Regions from separate parts of the Cytobacillus sp. IB215665 genome, predicted to be linked through region 1. Evidence: a T-box and tRNA genes for the amino acid it is inferred to sense, from the RefSeq annotation. Region 1 holds a T-box; the other holds one or more tRNA genes.
What was found. The T-box of region 1 lies ahead of alaS (alanine--tRNA ligase). A T-box ahead of a tRNA ligase gene usually reads a tRNA of that ligase, here a tRNA-Ala.

Region 1 (8,983 bases):
TGAGAAAGAAAGTTGCTAAGATGCTTTACTGACTAAAAGGGGCTGATCCAATTACGGGTTCTGCCCTTTTTTAAAGTTGATATTTCGTAACGATCAGAATTTAATTAGAGGTGGGTTATAGATGAAGGACATTCGATTAGTATGGATTTATCGCTTACTTCTCTTCTTATTAATGTTTGTATTGTTATACGTTTTTATGAAGCTTGCACCGATTTGGAAACCAACGCTAAAGATGATTGCAATTGTAATTACCCCTTTTGTTATTGCTGCATTTATTACTTACTTACTTCATCCCATTATTGAAAAAATCCACCATCATGGAGTTCCCAGGTCTATTGCTATTTTACTTATATATACTTTGTTCTTTGGAGGAGTTGGTTTTGGTTTATATAAAGGAGTACCAATTATTATTGAACAGCTAAAAGACTTAAGTGAAAATGTACCAATATTTATCGAGACGTATCGAGATTGGATTGAGGAAATTCGTGATCAAACATCCCATTGGCCAAATGGATTTCACGATAGAATTGAGGAAGGGCTACAATCAATTGAGAAAGAGAGTGCATTACTAGTTACAAAGTTATTAAACAGTATGAAACGATTGCTGAACTATATTATTTTAATTGCTATCATTCCGTTTTTAGTTTTCTATATGCTTAAAGACTACCCAGATATAAATAAGGCAATATGGTACATAACACCAAAGAAATTTCGCACTCCTGGGAAAGAGTTTTTAAAAGGGGTTGATGAATCACTTGGTAATTACATTAGAGGGCAACTTTTTGTGTGCTTTGCGATCGGAATTATTGCAACAATTGGTTTTTGGTTAATCAAAATGAAATACCCTTTGTTACTAGGAAGCATCATAGGGGTTACTAATATTATTCCGTATTTTGGACCTATTATTGGTTTAGTTCCAGCCGTAATTATCGCGGCGACTATCTCAATGAAAATGGTTATATTCGTATCCGGTTTAGTGCTTGTTTTACAATTTATTGAAGGTAATGTATTATCACCACTAATTGTAGGAAAAAGCTTGCATATGCACCCTATCGTTATAATGTTTGCATTGTTAGTTGGCGGAGAGATTGCGGGTGTATTAGGTTTAATAATTGCTGTTCCTTTTTTAGCGATACTAAAAGTGACGATACTTCATGCCAAAACATATTTAATGAATCATTGACAAACAAGTTTTGCTTGTCTATAATTCGCATTATAATACGGAAAACGATGACGGATCGAGTATGTTATAGTCCACCTTACGTAATTATAAAATCAGAGAGGAATTTCCCTTTAGGCTGAAAGAAATTCTAGGTGAAGGATAACAGAAAGCTAATCTTGAGTGCAGATAAACCCTGCCGTTTTGCCACGTTACGGCTTATCATGAGTGATGAACAAACATATTTTTCTGTAAGGCGCTTGTCATTTAACAGAAATGGTGAGGAATTTACGCTTTTTGAAATTGTTCATAATCAGGGTGGTACCGCGAGTATAACTCTCGTCCCTGCTTTTGGGATGGGAGTTTTTTATATTTTTGAGGCTGTTTTCGCATGGAGTTGATTTTCGAATTAGTAATTAACACGTACACCACTATCGTTCGTGGCATCTTTTCTTCTTAAAAAAATGTCCAACGTATTAAACCTATTTACTTTGCTAGTTTGGTGCCATTAGCAACATAGTTTTCGAAAAGAGCCATTATTAAAGAGTATTCAATTAGTAAAATATTTTTTGTCAGTGCTTTATTGAACAATTTATAAAAAGGAGATATTAACATGAAGAAACTAAACTCTGCAGAAGTACGCCAAATGTTTTTAGATTTTTTTCAGGAAAAAGACCATGCAATAGAACCAAGTGCTTCATTAGTGCCACATGAAGACCAAACGCTGTTATGGATAAATAGTGGTGTTGCTACATTAAAGAAATATTTTGATGGCAGAGTTATTCCAGATAACCCTAGAATTTGTAATGCTCAAAAATCAATTAGAACAAATGATATCGAAAACGTTGGGCAAACAGCTCGTCATCATACTTTCTTTGAAATGTTAGGAAATTTTTCTATAGGAGATTATTTTAAAAATGAAGCAATTCATTGGGCATGGGAATTCTTAACAAGTGATAAGTGGATAGGGTTTGATCCAGAAAAGCTCTCTGTCACGATCCACCCAGAAGACGATGAGGCGTTTGAAATATGGAATAAGGAAGTTGGTGTTCCGAAAGAACGTATTATTCGATTAGAGGAAAATTTTTGGGATATTGGTGAAGGACCAAGTGGACCAAATACAGAAATTTTTTATGATCGCGGAGAGCAATTTGGGAATGATCCCAATGACCCTGAATTATTTCCGGGTGGAGAAAATGAGCGTTATTTAGAAGTATGGAATTTAGTATTTTCACAATTTAATCATAATCCTGATGGATCTTATACTCCCCTACCAAAGAAAAATATTGATACAGGTATGGGACTTGAACGCATGTGTTCAATTATCCAGGATGTTCCTACCAACTTTGATACAGATCTTTTTATGCCAATTATCGAAGCGACAGAGAATATCTCAAATGAAAAATACCGTCAAGACAGTTCAAAAGATGTTGCATTTAAAGTAATTGCTGACCATATTCGCACGGTTACGTTTGCTGTAAGTGATGGTGCACTTCCATCAAATGAAGGAAGAGGTTATGTATTGCGCCGTTTATTACGTCGAGCTGTGCGTTACGCAAAGAAAATTAATATCCAACGACCGTTTATGTTTGAGCTTGTACCAACCGTAGCAGAAATCATGGTTGATTTTTACCCGGAAGTAAAGGCTAAGACTGAATTTATCCAAAAAGTTGTGAAAAATGAAGAAGAACGTTTCCATGAAACACTTAACGATGGCTTATCGATTTTAGCTAGTGTAATTAAAAAAGAAAAAGAAAATGGCAGTGATATAATTTCTGGAACAGATGTGTTTCGTTTATATGATACATACGGTTTTCCAGTTGAGCTTACTGAGGAATATGCAGAAGATGAACATATGAAGGTTGATCATGCAGGATTTGAAAAAGAGATGGAGCTCCAACGTGAACGAGCCCGTGCTGCTCGTCAAGATGTTGATTCAATGCAAGTGCAAGGCGGAGTGTTAGGTGACGTTAAGGTTGAAAGTAGCTTTGTTGGATATGATAAAACAAAAGCTGAAAGTAAAATTGAAATAATTGTTAATGATGGTGACTTTGTTGAACGTATAGAACAAGGGCAAGAGGCACAAATTATCGTGGATAAAACACCTTTTTATGCTGAAAGTGGTGGGCAGATTGCTGACCAGGGATTATTTGAAAATAAAGATACTGTAGTAAAAGTAAAAGATGTTCAAAAAGCTCCAAATGGACAAAATATTCATCATGTTATCGTTGAAAAAGGAACACTACAAAAAGGTCAAGCATTTGAAGCGATAATAAATGAAGAAAAACGGTCAAATATTATTAAGAATCATACAGCTACTCACCTTCTTCACCAAGCGTTGAAAGATGTATTAGGAAAACATGTTAATCAAGCTGGTTCATTGGTAAATGCTGATCGTCTGCGATTTGACTTTTCACATTTTGGTCAAGTGACACAGGAAGAATTGGATCAAATTGAGTCCATTGTTAATGAACAAATTTGGAAAAGCATTGCAGTTCAAATTGACTATAAGTCACTTGATGAAGCAAAAGAGATGGGTGCAATGGCACTTTTCGGTGAAAAATATGGAGAGGTTGTACGTGTTGTTCAAGTTGGTGACTACAGTTTAGAGCTATGTGGTGGTTGCCATGTACCGAATACTTCGGTCATCGGTTTATTCAAGGTCATTTCAGAATCAGGTATTGGTGCTGGAACAAGGCGTATAGAAGCCGTTACGGGTCAAGGAGCATATCAAGTGATTAATGAGCAAGTTCAGTTATTACATGAAGCTGCAAACAAATTAAAAGTAAATCCGAAGGATGTTACGAGCAGAATTGAAACTTTGACATCCGAATTACGTATGCTTCAGCGTGAAAATGAATCCTTATCGGCAAAGCTAGGAAATATTGAAGCAAGTAATTTAGTCAATGCAGTTAAAGATGTGAATGGAGTTTCGGTTCTAACGAGTATTGTAGATGCAGCAGATATGAATAATTTACGCTCAATGGTTGATGAATTAAAACAAAATTTAGGCTCAGCCGTTGTTGTCTTAGGTGCTATTACTGATGATAAAGTGAATATAGTAGCCGGTGTTACAAAGGATTTGATTCAAAAGGGCTACCATGCTGGCAAAGTAGTCAAAGAAGTAGCTACACGCTGTGGCGGTGGTGGTGGTGGTCGACCTGATATGGCACAAGCAGGTGGAAAAGACCCGAATAAACTTGAAAGTGCATTAAACTATGTTGAAGAATGGGTTAAATCCGTTTTATAATTTATAGATTTAGTGTACAATGTAAGTATGAAAAACTTGACAGATTCAACAGTCGGATCTTGAGGGTGAGGTGCATATAATGAGCTCGTTCGATAAAACAATGCAATTTAATTTTTCAGAAGAACCTGTCGAAACAAATGTAAAAGATGTACTGTTTACAGTTTATGATGCTTTGCAAGACAAAGGTTACAATCCAATTAACCAAGTTGTAGGATATTTATTATCTGGCGATCCTGCCTATATTCCTCGTCATAAAGACGCTAGGAACATTATAAGACAAATTGAACGTGATGAATTGATTGAGGAGTTAGTTAAATCTTATTTAGAGCATCACCGTAAGGAGTAAGTATATGCGAATCCTTGGATTAGACGTCGGTACTAAAACGATAGGGGTAGCTGTAAGTGACGAAATGGGTTGGACTGCCCAAGGTATCGAAACAATTAAAATCGACGAAGAGAGAAATGAATTTAGGTTGGACCGTCTAAAAGAACTCATACAACAATATGAAGTTCAGAAAATTGTTGTCGGCTTTCCTAAAAATATGAATGGTACAGTTGGTCCAAGGGGCGAAGCTTGTATAGCATTTGCTAAATTGATTGAAGAAACATTTCAACTTGAAACCCAATTATGGGACGAGCGTTTATCTACGATGGCTGCTGAACGTGTATTATTAAGTGCAGATGTTAGTCGTAAGAAAAGAAAAAAAGTCATTGACAAAATGGCAGCAGTGATGATTTTACAAGGATATTTGGACAGTAAAAACTAATGAGGTGAAAGTATGACACACAACGAAGATCAAATAACGGTAGTAGATGAAAACGGAAATGAACAGCTATGTAAAGTGTTATTTACATTTGAAAATGCTGAATTTGGTAAATCATATGTACTATATTATCCAGTTGGAGCAGACCATGATGAAGATGAGGATATAGAAATTCATGCATCAAGCTTTGTTCCGAGTGATGACAATAAAGATGGTGAATTACAGCCTATTGAAACTGATGAAGAGTGGGATATGGTTGAAGAAATGCTAAATACATTCCTTGATGAAAACGAAGATGAAGCGTAAATTTAGTTATTATTACAGATAAGGATCAGGCTGACTCTAATTGTAGCTCTTTAGCTGCAAATTAGAGTCGGCCTGATCTATTTTAACAGATAAAAAAGTGAGATTTCTCTGAACTATATTTCCTGCATGATGTTTATCATTATTTACGGTTCTTTTCGTATAAAATTAGTGCCATAAAAAGTGGTTTTGTATGTTAGTCATCGTTTTACAGAAGAAAAGATGTCACGAAAGCTATATGTATACGTGCGTATATATCATACATCTATGCGAAAACAGTCTTTTTTATACACATGGCTTTACACCTGAAAGTCACTTTATCTTTTTTCCTGAAGGCAAAATGCATTCAAATGAATGACCTCAAGTGCTTGTCTAGGATGAGTGATGCACTTATGTTTTCTGAAAATTACGATTACATTATTATTTTACGATAACACTTAACTCATTTTACCTGTTAAGATTAGAATAATTTTGTAAGCAAATGGCGAATGATAAAAAAAATGTAGTATAATAGTTCGAGTGAAAGGAGGACACGATATGTCTGAGAAAGAAACACGTAATGAAAAGCAGGAAAAAATTATAGAACAACATAAAGAAGCTAAAATTGTTAGAAGAATTGTACTTGTTATCACCTTAATTTTATTAATTGTAATAGCTGGAGTTATTGGAGGCGGCTATGTATATATAAAATCAGCTCTACAACCGGTAGACCCGGAGAATAAGGAAACTGTTAATATTACGATACCGATTGGTTCTTCATCAACTGCTATTGCAAATATATTAGAGGAAAACGGTCTTATAAAAGATGCTAAAATATTTCGCTATTATATTAAGTTTAAAAATGAATCAGGTTTTCAAGCTGGAGACTATGAATTGAGTCAGTCAATGACTTTTCAAGAGTTGATCGATAGTATTAAAACCGGTGTAGTTATACAAGATGTTGTTTTTAAAGTAACGATTCCTGAAGGTAAACAACTATCACAAATCGGTAAAATAATTGCAGAGAAAACGAATTATTCTGAAGATGAAGTGATGGCAAAACTTACAGACAAAGAGTATATAGCAACGCTTCAATCTCGCTATCCTGATCTCTTGACGGAAGAAATTCTAGGTGAAAATATTAAATATCCCCTTGAAGGATATCTCTTCCCAGCAACTTACGATTTTTACAAAGAAGATCCTTCTATTGAGGATATTGTAGAAAAAATGTTAGCTAAAACACAAGAAGTATTATTAACTTATGATGCAGAAATTGCAGGGTTAGGAATGTCTGCACACACAGTCTTAACAATGGCATCATTAATTGAAGAGGAAGCTACAGCAAAAACTGACAGAGAACAGATATCTAGTGTATTTTACAATCGAATGGATATTGGTATGCCGTTACAAACCGACCCTACAGTGTTATACGCATTAGGAAAGCATAAGGAGCGCGTACTATACGAAGATTTAGAAGTGAATTCTCCATATAACACTTATATGCATGCTGGTTTACCTCCTGGTCCGATTGCTAATGCAGGGGAAATGTCTATCATTGCTGCATTGAATCCAGCAAGTACAGACTACCTATATTTCTTAGCAGCTCCATCGGGAGATGTCTTTTATGCAAAAACACTTGAAGAACATAATGCTCTAAAAGCACAATATATTACGAATGACTAAGAGATCGAAAAATTATATGTATAAAAAATGGTAATTAAAGGGGAGGCGGAGAATAATTCGCAATCCCCTTGTTGTTATGGTAAAATATATCGAGTTGTTGGGAGTTCTTTTGTCGAACTCTTCTTTTTTTAAGGCTCTTTTCGAAAAGTTTATTGCTTTTGTTACTAAATTAGAATTGTAAGAAGTGGTTTTATAAGTTTGTATCGTTTTAAAGATGCAAAGATCACACGAACGTTAGATGTAACGAGTTTATATTCTTAGTACGAAAACAACAATTAACGCGAAAACAGTCTAATGGAAAAATGATAATCTAGAGGAATGAGGTAGCATAGCGTGGATGTCGAGCTAGTGAATACCTATTTAGAGAGTCTCGTAAAAGAGAGGCCCCCTTTAATACACGAAATGGAGCAGTATGCAAATGAGCACCATGTCCCGATAATGGAGCTCGTTGGAATAGAAGCAATACTACAAATATTACGTATTGCGCAACCCAAAAAAATTTTGGAAATTGGAACGGCGATTGGCTATTCTGCTATAAGGATGGCATTAACTTTGCCACATGCAGAAATTGTAACGGTTGAACGTCATAAACAAAGATATGACACTGCACTTGATTTCGTAAAAAAGAGCGGACGTTCAAAGCAAATAGATATTTTATTTGGCAATGCCCTTGAACTAGAGGAACAAGTGAAACATAGAGGTCCATTTGATTTGTTATTTATAGATGCAGCAAAAGGGCAATATAAACGTTTTTTTGAAATGTATAGCCCTATGCTCTCACAAGATACAATAATCATTACTGATAATGTTTTATATAAAGGTTTTGTAGCTTCCAAAATTGATACAGAAAATAAGCGTACTAATCAACTTATTAGCAAAATAAGAAATTATAACGAGTGGTTAATGAAGAACCCTTTATATGACACAACTATATTACCAGTAGGAGATGGCATGGCAATTAGTAAGCGAAGAGGTGACTAAAAAATGAAGATACCAGAATTATTAGTTACCCCTACTTGTGTGGAAGATATTGAACCACTTATTCAAGCAGGGGCTGATGCTTTTATTATAGGTGAACAAAGGTATGGTTTAAGATTAGCTGGGGAATTTAGTAGAAATGATATTAAAGAAGTAGTACAAATCGCCCATGTGAAAAATAGAAAAGTATATGTAGCTATGAATGGCATATATCATAACGACAAAATTGGTGAACTACCAGACTACATTTCTTATTTAAATGAAGTTGGGGTAGATGCAATTGTCTTCGGTGATCCTGCTGTGTTAATGACTGTGAAAGAGATCGCACCAAATATGAGGTTGCATTGGAACACAGAAACAACAGCTACTAACTGGTATACATGCAACTATTGGGGAAGAAAAGGTGCTGAACGTGCTGTCCTAGCTAGAGAGTTAAATATGGATGCGATCCTTGAAATGAAGGAACATGCGAAAGTGAAGCTAGAGGTACAAGTCCATGGTATGACATGTATGTTTCATTCAAAACGTTCATTGATTGGTAACTACTTTGAATTCCAAGGTAAGTCTATGGAAGTAAAGAACGATAGTAATAATAAAAATTTATTTCTACACGATAATGAAAGAAACAACAAATATCCAATCTTCGAAGACACAAATGGAACACATATTATGAGTCCAAATGATATTTCTATAATAGATGAGTTAGAAGAAATGATTGATGCTGGAATAGATAGCTTTAAAATTGATGGAGTATTAAAATCACCTCAATATTTACTAGAGGTTACAAGAAAATATCGATATGCGATGGATTTGTGTGCCAAAGATCGAGAGCAATACGAAGAACAAAAAGACCAGCTTATTGAAGAA
Region 2 (8,983 bases), on a different contig from region 1:
TAGCAAGGTTGGAACAATTGCCAAAAATAAAAAGTAATACCAATCAGTCGTTGGGTATTGTAATAATGGATAACCTAGTAACAGTACATAAATAAATAATGTAATCGTACTCACTCCGTAAACAACAAAAGTATACGTAATGACTGCCAAGCGTTTTCTAGTATACTGACCTAATAACAAATAAGCTGTAACCATAACACACGCAAATATAGCTAATATATCCCCAAGCAATGCACTATCACTTAGCCTAAAATCCCCTATACTAATAATAAAGCTACCGATAATAGCTAACAAACCAGTCATAAATGCTTTGAATGTTATCCTTTCTTGAAAAAAAACCATTGTTCCTACAAATGCAAATAACGGCTGAAGAGATACAAACACAACAGAACTCGCTACAGAAGTATACTGCAGAGATTCAAACCAAAGGATAAAATGAAAAGCTAGAAAAATGCCTGCCCCAACTGAATATATCCATTCTCGCTTAGACATGAGAGCCATTTCTTTCACATTTTTCATCAAGAAAATTGGAGAAATAAATAGAACTGCAAATAGCATCCTATAAAATGCGATAACAGGTGCCGGTGCTGTAATGACTTTTACGATTACCGCAGAAGTAGAAACAGAAATAACCCCTATAATAAGTGCAGCATAAGGATTTAAGATTATTTTTTTCATTGTTTCATAATAACCCTTTCCCTTGTAACGATAACTTATTGAACAATAAACATAAATAAGACTCCTTCAATATCTAAAGAGCAAAGCTAAAGGGTCTATACCAAAATTGGTTCAGACCCTCAGCGGATCTATTTTTACTTACCGTTCTTTTCGTCTATTGTTACAAATAAGTACCATAAAAGTGGTTTTATATGTTACTCATTGTTGTACAGGGTAGAAAAGATGCCACGTAAGCTAGTTGACTAACTGTATATTTCTTAATACGAAAAGCAATAATCAATACGAAAACAGCCTTAATAATAAAATACTAACTGATCACACACTACTTCACTAGAACCTTATTAATCTCTTCATACGTACCTAAATTGTGTGCTGTAATCGTTGAAGGTGATAGAGCATATAGTACATCATCAATATAGATAAGTCGGTATATTTCGTTCTCCCAATCTGGGTACAAAATGTTTTCTTGTTGATGTGTTACCGTTGAACTTAACTGAAAACCATTCTCCAAATCTATATGATATATATATCCTCCTTGAAATGAAAAGATTTGTTCAAATTCACTATCTTCTTTGTTATCATAAATTGCAATTGGAAATGCGAATAAGTTCATATCCTTATTAAATAGTAATGCTTTATGGTCATAATTCAATGGCGAGTAAGTTCCCCTACCTCCAATAATTTCTGTGAATTTTTCCTGTGGATTTGTTACATCAGTAATATCAAAAAGTGAAATCTTCACTCCATCTGTTATAACTCTAGGCTCTATGTTCGGGTCTTTATTTGCAACGAGTGTAGTATTCTGCCCGAAGCCGATAATATGATTTTCGTCATAAGGATGTAAATAGTTACTGAATCCAGGGATTTTTAATTCCCCCAATACTGCTGGTTTATTAGGATTACTCAAATCGAGAACAAATAATGGGTCTACTTGTTTAAATGTGACAACATAAGCTCTGTCATTCATAAACCTAACTGAATAAATTCGCTCACCCATTGCTAAATCCTCTAAAGAACCTACTGTGGACATTTTGTCGTCTAAAACATATAAGTTATTTGAGGACGGGCGTTCATCATTCCACACCTCGCCTGAAGTTGTAGCGATGCGAAAGTACCCTTCAGCTTCATCCATAGAAAATTGATTTAATACTGTTCCATTAACTTCACCATAGCTATAAAATTTTACATCTGGACCATCAATTGAGAATTTATATATTTCAGTACTTTGCGTAGATGGTTCTTCCATGAGCTTTTCGAAAGTAGATATCATCGGAAACTTAGTAACTGCTACATAAAGGTTTTCCGTAGACATATAGATATTGTGTCCACTACCTAACCAAGTTGTTACCTTCATCTCTTCATCAGGGGTATTTATATCAAAAGTTCCTATCATCATATAATTGGCTTCTTTTGAATCTGGAATATAACTTATTTCATCATAATTCACTATTTGTAAATCATCACTCACAGCTGAATCATAATAACTTGGTCGTAAATCAATTTGCTCCTCATCTTTTAGTATCCAATAATGAGGATATTGATTAGCCACAAGATAGATAATTGAATCCATTTTCCTCGCTGTAACATAACTTCCTTCTAAAGAAACTGCTTTCACTTCTATTGGATTATCACGTTTAGTTATATCATATACATATGCGTTTGTGACCTGTTCTATAGGAGCAATTAAACTCCTTGTTGCTTCCTCATAATATTGTGTACCGTAAGTTGAGCCAATCACAATTAGTTTATCACCTTCAATAAATAGTTGTGAAGGAGAAAACTCCTTGTTAGAAATAGTCGCCACTACCTTCATAGCATCTGCTGGAACGGCCTTTGTAATGACCACATCCTGGTTAGATATATGGTAAATATATTCTCCATCAGTTTTTACTCTATCCGCCTCATCTACACCTTGCACTTGATTATTCGTTTCTGAAAATGAATTGTCTTCTGATAATGTAGATACTTCAGCATCTGCCTTTTCTTCCATAACTGTCATATCTCTGTTCGTTTCATAGAAATCAATAATACTTTGGAAATATTCATGCAGCTCTTCTTTCGATCCAATTGTAGGGATTTCAGGTATGACTGTGAAAGAAAAGTTCGTATTAGAAGGTAATCGTTTCCCCGAATCTAGAGCGACCTCCGAAGTAATAACAAGTGTGTAGTCTTCCTTCACTTCATAGCCGTCTGCTGGAGCAGTAATCGTTAATAGCTTTTTATCTTCACTTAACAGTAGACTAACGTCAGCCTTTTCATTCTGGCTATTTTTTATATAGACAGATTGTGATGATATGGTTGATTCATCTACTGGTGATGAAAATGAAATTTCCCACATTTTATTTGGTAAGACGACTGATTGTTCATTAAGATCTATTAAGTCACTCGCAATGGCTGGACGAAATTGATAAAAGAACAAGCCAAACAGAAAGCTTAACGCTACTATACAAAAGCTAATTACAGAGAACTTCTTCATTTCTGTTCCACCTTTCTGAAAATTGTCTAAGGGCACCCCTATACTCTCATAACAATAGACGACAGTTGGTGGGAAATGTTACACACAATGGTTAATATGACCTATCCCGTTTTTTAAATGTTTTATCATATTCTCTATGTCTTGGTCATCATATCTATTCATACAGGCAATTTGTAGCCAATTATTCGCTGTTAAATAGCTACTTTCATAATGAAGATAGTATCCCTGTATATATAATTCATCTCCTATATCGGTAGAAAGCAAGTGCGAGGGAACAACGATTGTCATAATACCTGGTGATGAAAACTCTTCATCTACCAAAATCTTCAAGCCTATGCGCTCCACTTCTGATCGTATGAACGAATATTGTTTACGTATATGAGTGAACTTTTCTAATGTTTCATAGCTATCTAATGCAGTATGAAGAGCACTTAATAAATTTGATGAGGAAGAGAAAGCCACTCCTTCATTTTCGATATAGATACCTAAATCTAAGTATTTTGGAATAAGTGGAGATGATTTTATTGAGTTGTTGTGATAAACAAATGATATGCCAGTGTAAGCTCCTAATCCCTTCCCACTTACCCCTGAGGCTAAAAAAACATCCTTCAAATCTACAGGTATAATCCCGGTCGTACTTATACAATCTAAACACAATTTAATATTATGTGCTGTGCTTAGTTCTTTAAGTGCGTCAATATCATTTATCATACCGGTAGATGTTTCACAATGAACTGCCCATATCCATGAATATTCTGATTGGTGTATTTTTCTTTTAATTTCTTCTGAGCAAAAAGGTTCTCCCCACTTTTTTTCTATCATATCAAATTGCAGCCCACATCTATTGGCATGGTCTACTAACCTGTTTCCGAACTCACCATTTACAAGAATTAGCCCTTTTCCTCTGTTTAGTTTTAATTGCATAGCTATCATGTCATTTGCTAGTGTCCCCGTTCCCATTAGCAACTGCACATCCATAGCATTCGTTAGATTACATAGTTTCCCTTTTACTTTACTCAATAATTTATGAAATTCAGTAGATCGATGAGAAATCGGCTTTTCATTTAACGCTTCTGTAACTTCATCTCTAATAGATACAGGCCCAGGTAGAAACGATTTCATTGTCGGCATCAAACGTCCAGCCACTGATTCTTCAAATGTATCTCTAGTTAAATACATCGGTTGGAAATAAGCATCTTCTTTCCCTACGAGCTGTGAAAATGGCTGAAAGCCCAATTGAGCATATAATTTAGCTCTGCGAGTTGTTCCCGATATTACAGCTAGATCATACCCTTTTTTCAAACAATACCTAGCTAATAATTGAGCAAGCCCTACAAACACCCTCCCATTACGATACTCTTTTTTTACAGCTAATAGCCTTATTTCACATGGAAATGAAGCATTAACAGGTAACTGTCCTTCTACTTTGCCTATTTTTTTATCTAATGAAAATGGCCTATTATGTCGCAAGGCAACCATCCCAATCACTTCATCTCGGTGCTTACATATTAGATATGTATTTTCATCATGAAATTGGTCTACTAATTCCTTTGATGTATTCGAACCATGTTGTGGAATTTCCTCTACAAAAGTTTCGTAGTTTAACGAATGAATTTGATTCAATTCATCAGCGTTTTTTGCAACTTTATAAATGTATCCCATATCCATCAGCTCCGTTTATAAATTATGAGGTTATTAATATCGGGAAAACATAATTAACTTTTCTTTATTTTAAATTAACATGTTAAGATAAAATAACTATGTTTTCCATCTCAAGAAAACATTATCTCTGTGAGCAAAAATTATAATTAAAACGATAAATATTGCAATAACAACACTCGGTATTGAATAATTTATAAATAACAATATTAGTGGCAACAAAGAAATTGCGGCTAAACCAGCAAGTGTAAAACTACGCATAACTAAATAACAAACGAAAAAGAATATTAACAACAATAAACAAATTAGCTCATCAAACACAATCAATCCACCTAATAATGTTGATATTCCTTTTCCACCCTTGAAACGAAGTGTTATAGGCCAAATATGACCTATTACTACAAGTAGTAGGCAAAGCAATTGAAATTCTAGTGAAAATGACAGCAGTTTTGCAATTCCAACAACAACTGCTCCTTTTAATGCATCACCACAGAACGTAAGAATAAAACCTTTTTTTCCAACAATCCGTCCGGTGTTCCGCGCACCAATATTTCCACTTCCATGATCTCGTATATCAACACCTGCGTAAAACTTGGTTACAAAAAGGCCTGTCATGATCGTACCAAGTAAATATGACACAAGACCAAAGATCAAATTATTCATCTATTGCCTCCTAAATAAAATCGTATATTTTATTAAAAGGCTCTTTTCGTAAACATTGTTGTTATTGTTACTAAGTTAGAAACTGTTAAATAGTTTTTTTACTTGTTTCAGCCCTTTGCCAAATGTAAAGATGCTACGAATGTTAGAGATGATTCCATGCTTAAGTAGTAGTACGTATAACAACAAGCAATGAGAAAAAAACCTATTAAAAAAACTGAATCCCTAAGTGATATCTAAATGGTTCGAAAATTCTTATCATTACAAATTCTACACTTGTAAAATATTTTAACATACGAATGTATATTTCTCTTCTAAAATACTTACCTAAAGGTGATGCTTTATGATTGAAACTTCTCATTTGTTACAACTAGGCTTATCTGCCATATTAGGATTAATTATAGGTTTAGAACGGGAACTAAAAAGGAAACCCGTTGGATTAAAGACAAGTCTCGTTATATCTATTGTAAGTTGTTTATTAACGATTGTATCGATTGAATCTGCTTATCAGTTTCCAGACAGCAATCGCATCACAATGGATCCATTGCGATTAGCTGCTCAAATCGTTTCAGGGATTGGCTTTTTAGGTGCTGGTGTTATATTACGGAGAGGGAATGACAGTATTTCTGGATTAACGACAGCTGCAATGATATGGGGAGCTGCTGGCATTGGTATCGCTGTAGGGGCGGGCTTTTATTGGGCAGCAATTGCAGGCGTTATCTTACTCATCATTAGTGTTGAAATCGTACCCATCTTAATAGGCTTACTAGGTCCAAAAAAACTACGTGAAAAAGAAATTTTACTTAAACTCATCGTTCAAGACAATACCCAAGTTTCAAACATACTAACTAGCCTTCAACAGGAAGAAATTACACTAAAGCATATTCGGATTAAAGATTCTGAAGAAACTAAGTTGATCCAAATGAAAATAACCGTCGATCAAAAACGTTATACAACAGATGTGTACTATACAGTTCAAAAAATCCCAGGTGTGAGCAGTATTGAAATAGAGAGCCTGTAAAGTCACTTACATTCTAAAAATATGAATATTGATCTATGTTCAATATTCATGATATTATTTTCCATATAAGGGGCATTAGCTCAGCTGGGAGAGCGCTACACTGGCAGTGTAGAGGTCAGCGGTTCGAGCCCGCTATGCTCCATTATACAATAAACTTCACTTACAAAAATCCCGTCATATCAACGTTCGGGGTTTTTTTATGTCCATTGACTTACCGCTGGCTTGGGGCAGAAAACAGCTCATATTGTCCACGCTGCATAGTGCTAGCAAAAATAAGTTCCTTTTGTTGCGTAAATAATACGTAGCAAATGAAGGGACAAATGTTATGACACATTCGGAGAATTAATCGTAGACTTTCATTATGAATCTGAATTTTAGCGAACAAATGATTAAGAATGCGGTTAAGGACGTAAATGAACATGGGAAAAAGGCCACAAGTGTGGTTTACGGAAGGAATTTTGGTATAAATTTTGCTACATTAGTTATTAATCCTAACATCGGCAAGCCTTGGAACATAAATAATATGTAGCGAAGGAAAGCTTCGCCTTGCTGAACTAGCAATTGACCCCGCTCATTTGAACGGGGCTTTTTCAATACTCACAACGAACATCACCGCATACACTGTTATAAACGAATAAAAGGAGGACGGTGCGATGGTACTGGCTTATGTAACAAATATAGACGGTTGTAGTATCTCGGTTATTGATACGAAAACTCATAGCGTGATTGCTACAATGTCAGTCGGTATGAATCCTCAAGATGTTGCATTCACACCGGACGGTAAAATCGCTTATGTCACCAATAGTGGTGGTGTGTCTGTTTCCGTTATTGATACGAAAACTCATAGCGTTATCTCTTCTGTTCAAGTAGGTGGGAGGCCAGCTTTCGTTGAATTTACACCTGATGGTAAACTTGCTTATGTGACGGGACGTGGAGATACTGTAGTTTCGGTAATTGATGTAAAAACACACAGTGTGGTTGCTACTGTGGATGTTGGTGATGGCCCATTTTTTATTTCGTTTACTCCTGATGGAAAACTCGCCTATGTGACAAATCCGAGTACTGTATGCGTTATTGACGTGAAAACTCATTCCGTTATAGCAACTATAAGTGTTGAAGGAACCCCGCAAGATACAAAACTTTCTCCAAACGGTAAACTCGCTTATGTAACTGGCTCTAATGGAAATGACCCTTCTACAGTTTCAGTTATCGATGTAAAGACGCATTCTGTTATTGCTTCTATTTCAGTTGGAATCATGTCGTTTAGAGTAGCATTTACACCAGATGGAAAGCTTGCTTATGTCACTAATATATTTGATAACTCTGTGTCAGTCATCGATGTTAAAACGCATAGCGTAATTGCAACGATTCAGACAGGAGGCTTTGTATTTGATGTCTCTGTAACACCCGATGGAAAATTTGCTTATTTTTCAGTAATAAGTAATAACGTTACTAATGCTATCTGTGTTATTGATACGAAAACACACATAATTATTTCTAACATAGATACAGACGTTTTATCCGGTACTGGTGTTTTTATCAATTTCACTCCGGATGGAAAATTAGCATATCTCCCGAATAATAATAACCCGGGCACTGTAACAGCCATTGACGTTAAAACGCACTCTATCATCACCTCCATTCCAGCTGGGACTAATCCATTTAATTTGGCCTTCACACCGAATTAGCCCCACTCAATAAGAACGGGGCTTTTTCCGGAGGAGTCCGAAAAGGCTTACCAACCAGTAAATCAGTATATCCTGTCTATCTAACTCTTATTCACAACCGGATACAAAGCGACCTAGCACACGCCACTACGTACCGTTTGCCTTTTGAAATTCCTGATCCCACACCCAGTCTAGGCTAGTTCTTGATCTATATTCATGAATGAGGATTGCACATTTGTAAGGAGGTAAGTATAATGGTTTTGGCTTATGTAGTAAACAACGATAACCTTGGTAACTCAGGTTCTGTGTCTGTTATTGATATTAAAAAGCACTCCACAATCGCCACAATCCCTTTTAGTAATATTCCAAATAATATTAATATCACTCCGAACGGAAAACTCGCTTATGTTTTAATTACAGATATAACTAATGAAGTTAGTTTAGTATCCGCCATCGATATTAAAACACATTCCATAGTCGCTACTATGCAAATTGGTAGTACTGCTGGTTTCTTCTCACAAAACGTTGATATATCTTTCACACCTGATGGAAAACTCGCCTACGCGACTATTAGTGGGACTAATATCGTTTCAGCTATAGACACCAAAACACACTCAGTTATTGCAACTGTGCCCGTAAATATACGTCCAGAAGCTTTTGCCTTTACACCTAATGGGAAATTAGCTTATGTAGTGAATAATACTAATTTAGGTAGTGTATCGGTCATCGACACGAAGACACATTCAGTGATTGCGAATGTAGCCGTTGGAGCTAGACCGATTGCTGTAGCAATAACACCTGACGGAAAGCTTGTTTATGTTA

Region 2: it encodes a tRNA-Ala, which carries the amino acid that the T-box ahead of alaS (alanine--tRNA ligase) is inferred to sense. The anticodon was not compared.

What each region holds. Positions count from the first base shown of each region.
Region 1 is NZ_JAXBME010000002.1:202,673-211,655, forward strand. Features, by position in the region: gene SLH52_RS02930 (YrzQ family protein) at 1-32, shown strand, start outside; gene SLH52_RS02935 (AI-2E family transporter) at 122-1,183, shown strand; T-box leader at 1,222-1,509, shown strand; gene alaS (alanine--tRNA ligase) at 1,773-4,409, shown strand; gene SLH52_RS02945 (IreB family regulatory phosphoprotein) at 4,489-4,755, shown strand; gene ruvX (Holliday junction resolvase RuvX) at 4,760-5,176, shown strand; gene SLH52_RS02955 (DUF1292 domain-containing protein) at 5,189-5,479, shown strand; gene mltG (endolytic transglycosylase MltG) at 6,014-7,138, shown strand; gene SLH52_RS02965 (O-methyltransferase) at 7,472-8,119, shown strand; gene SLH52_RS02970 (peptidase U32 family protein) at 8,123-8,983, shown strand, end outside.
Region 2 is NZ_JAXBME010000008.1:1,558-10,540, forward strand. Features, by position in the region: gene SLH52_RS11810 (DMT family transporter) at 1-678, opposite strand, end outside; gene SLH52_RS11815 (beta-propeller domain-containing protein) at 1,001-3,154, opposite strand; gene SLH52_RS11820 (aminotransferase class V-fold PLP-dependent enzyme) at 3,233-4,816, opposite strand; gene SLH52_RS11825 (glycerol-3-phosphate acyltransferase) at 4,913-5,476, opposite strand; gene SLH52_RS11830 (MgtC/SapB family protein) at 5,817-6,494, shown strand; tRNA gene SLH52_RS11835 (tRNA-Ala) at 6,564-6,636, shown strand; gene SLH52_RS11840 (cytochrome D1 domain-containing protein) at 7,148-8,182, shown strand; gene SLH52_RS11845 (beta-propeller fold lactonase family protein) at 8,416-8,983, shown strand, end outside.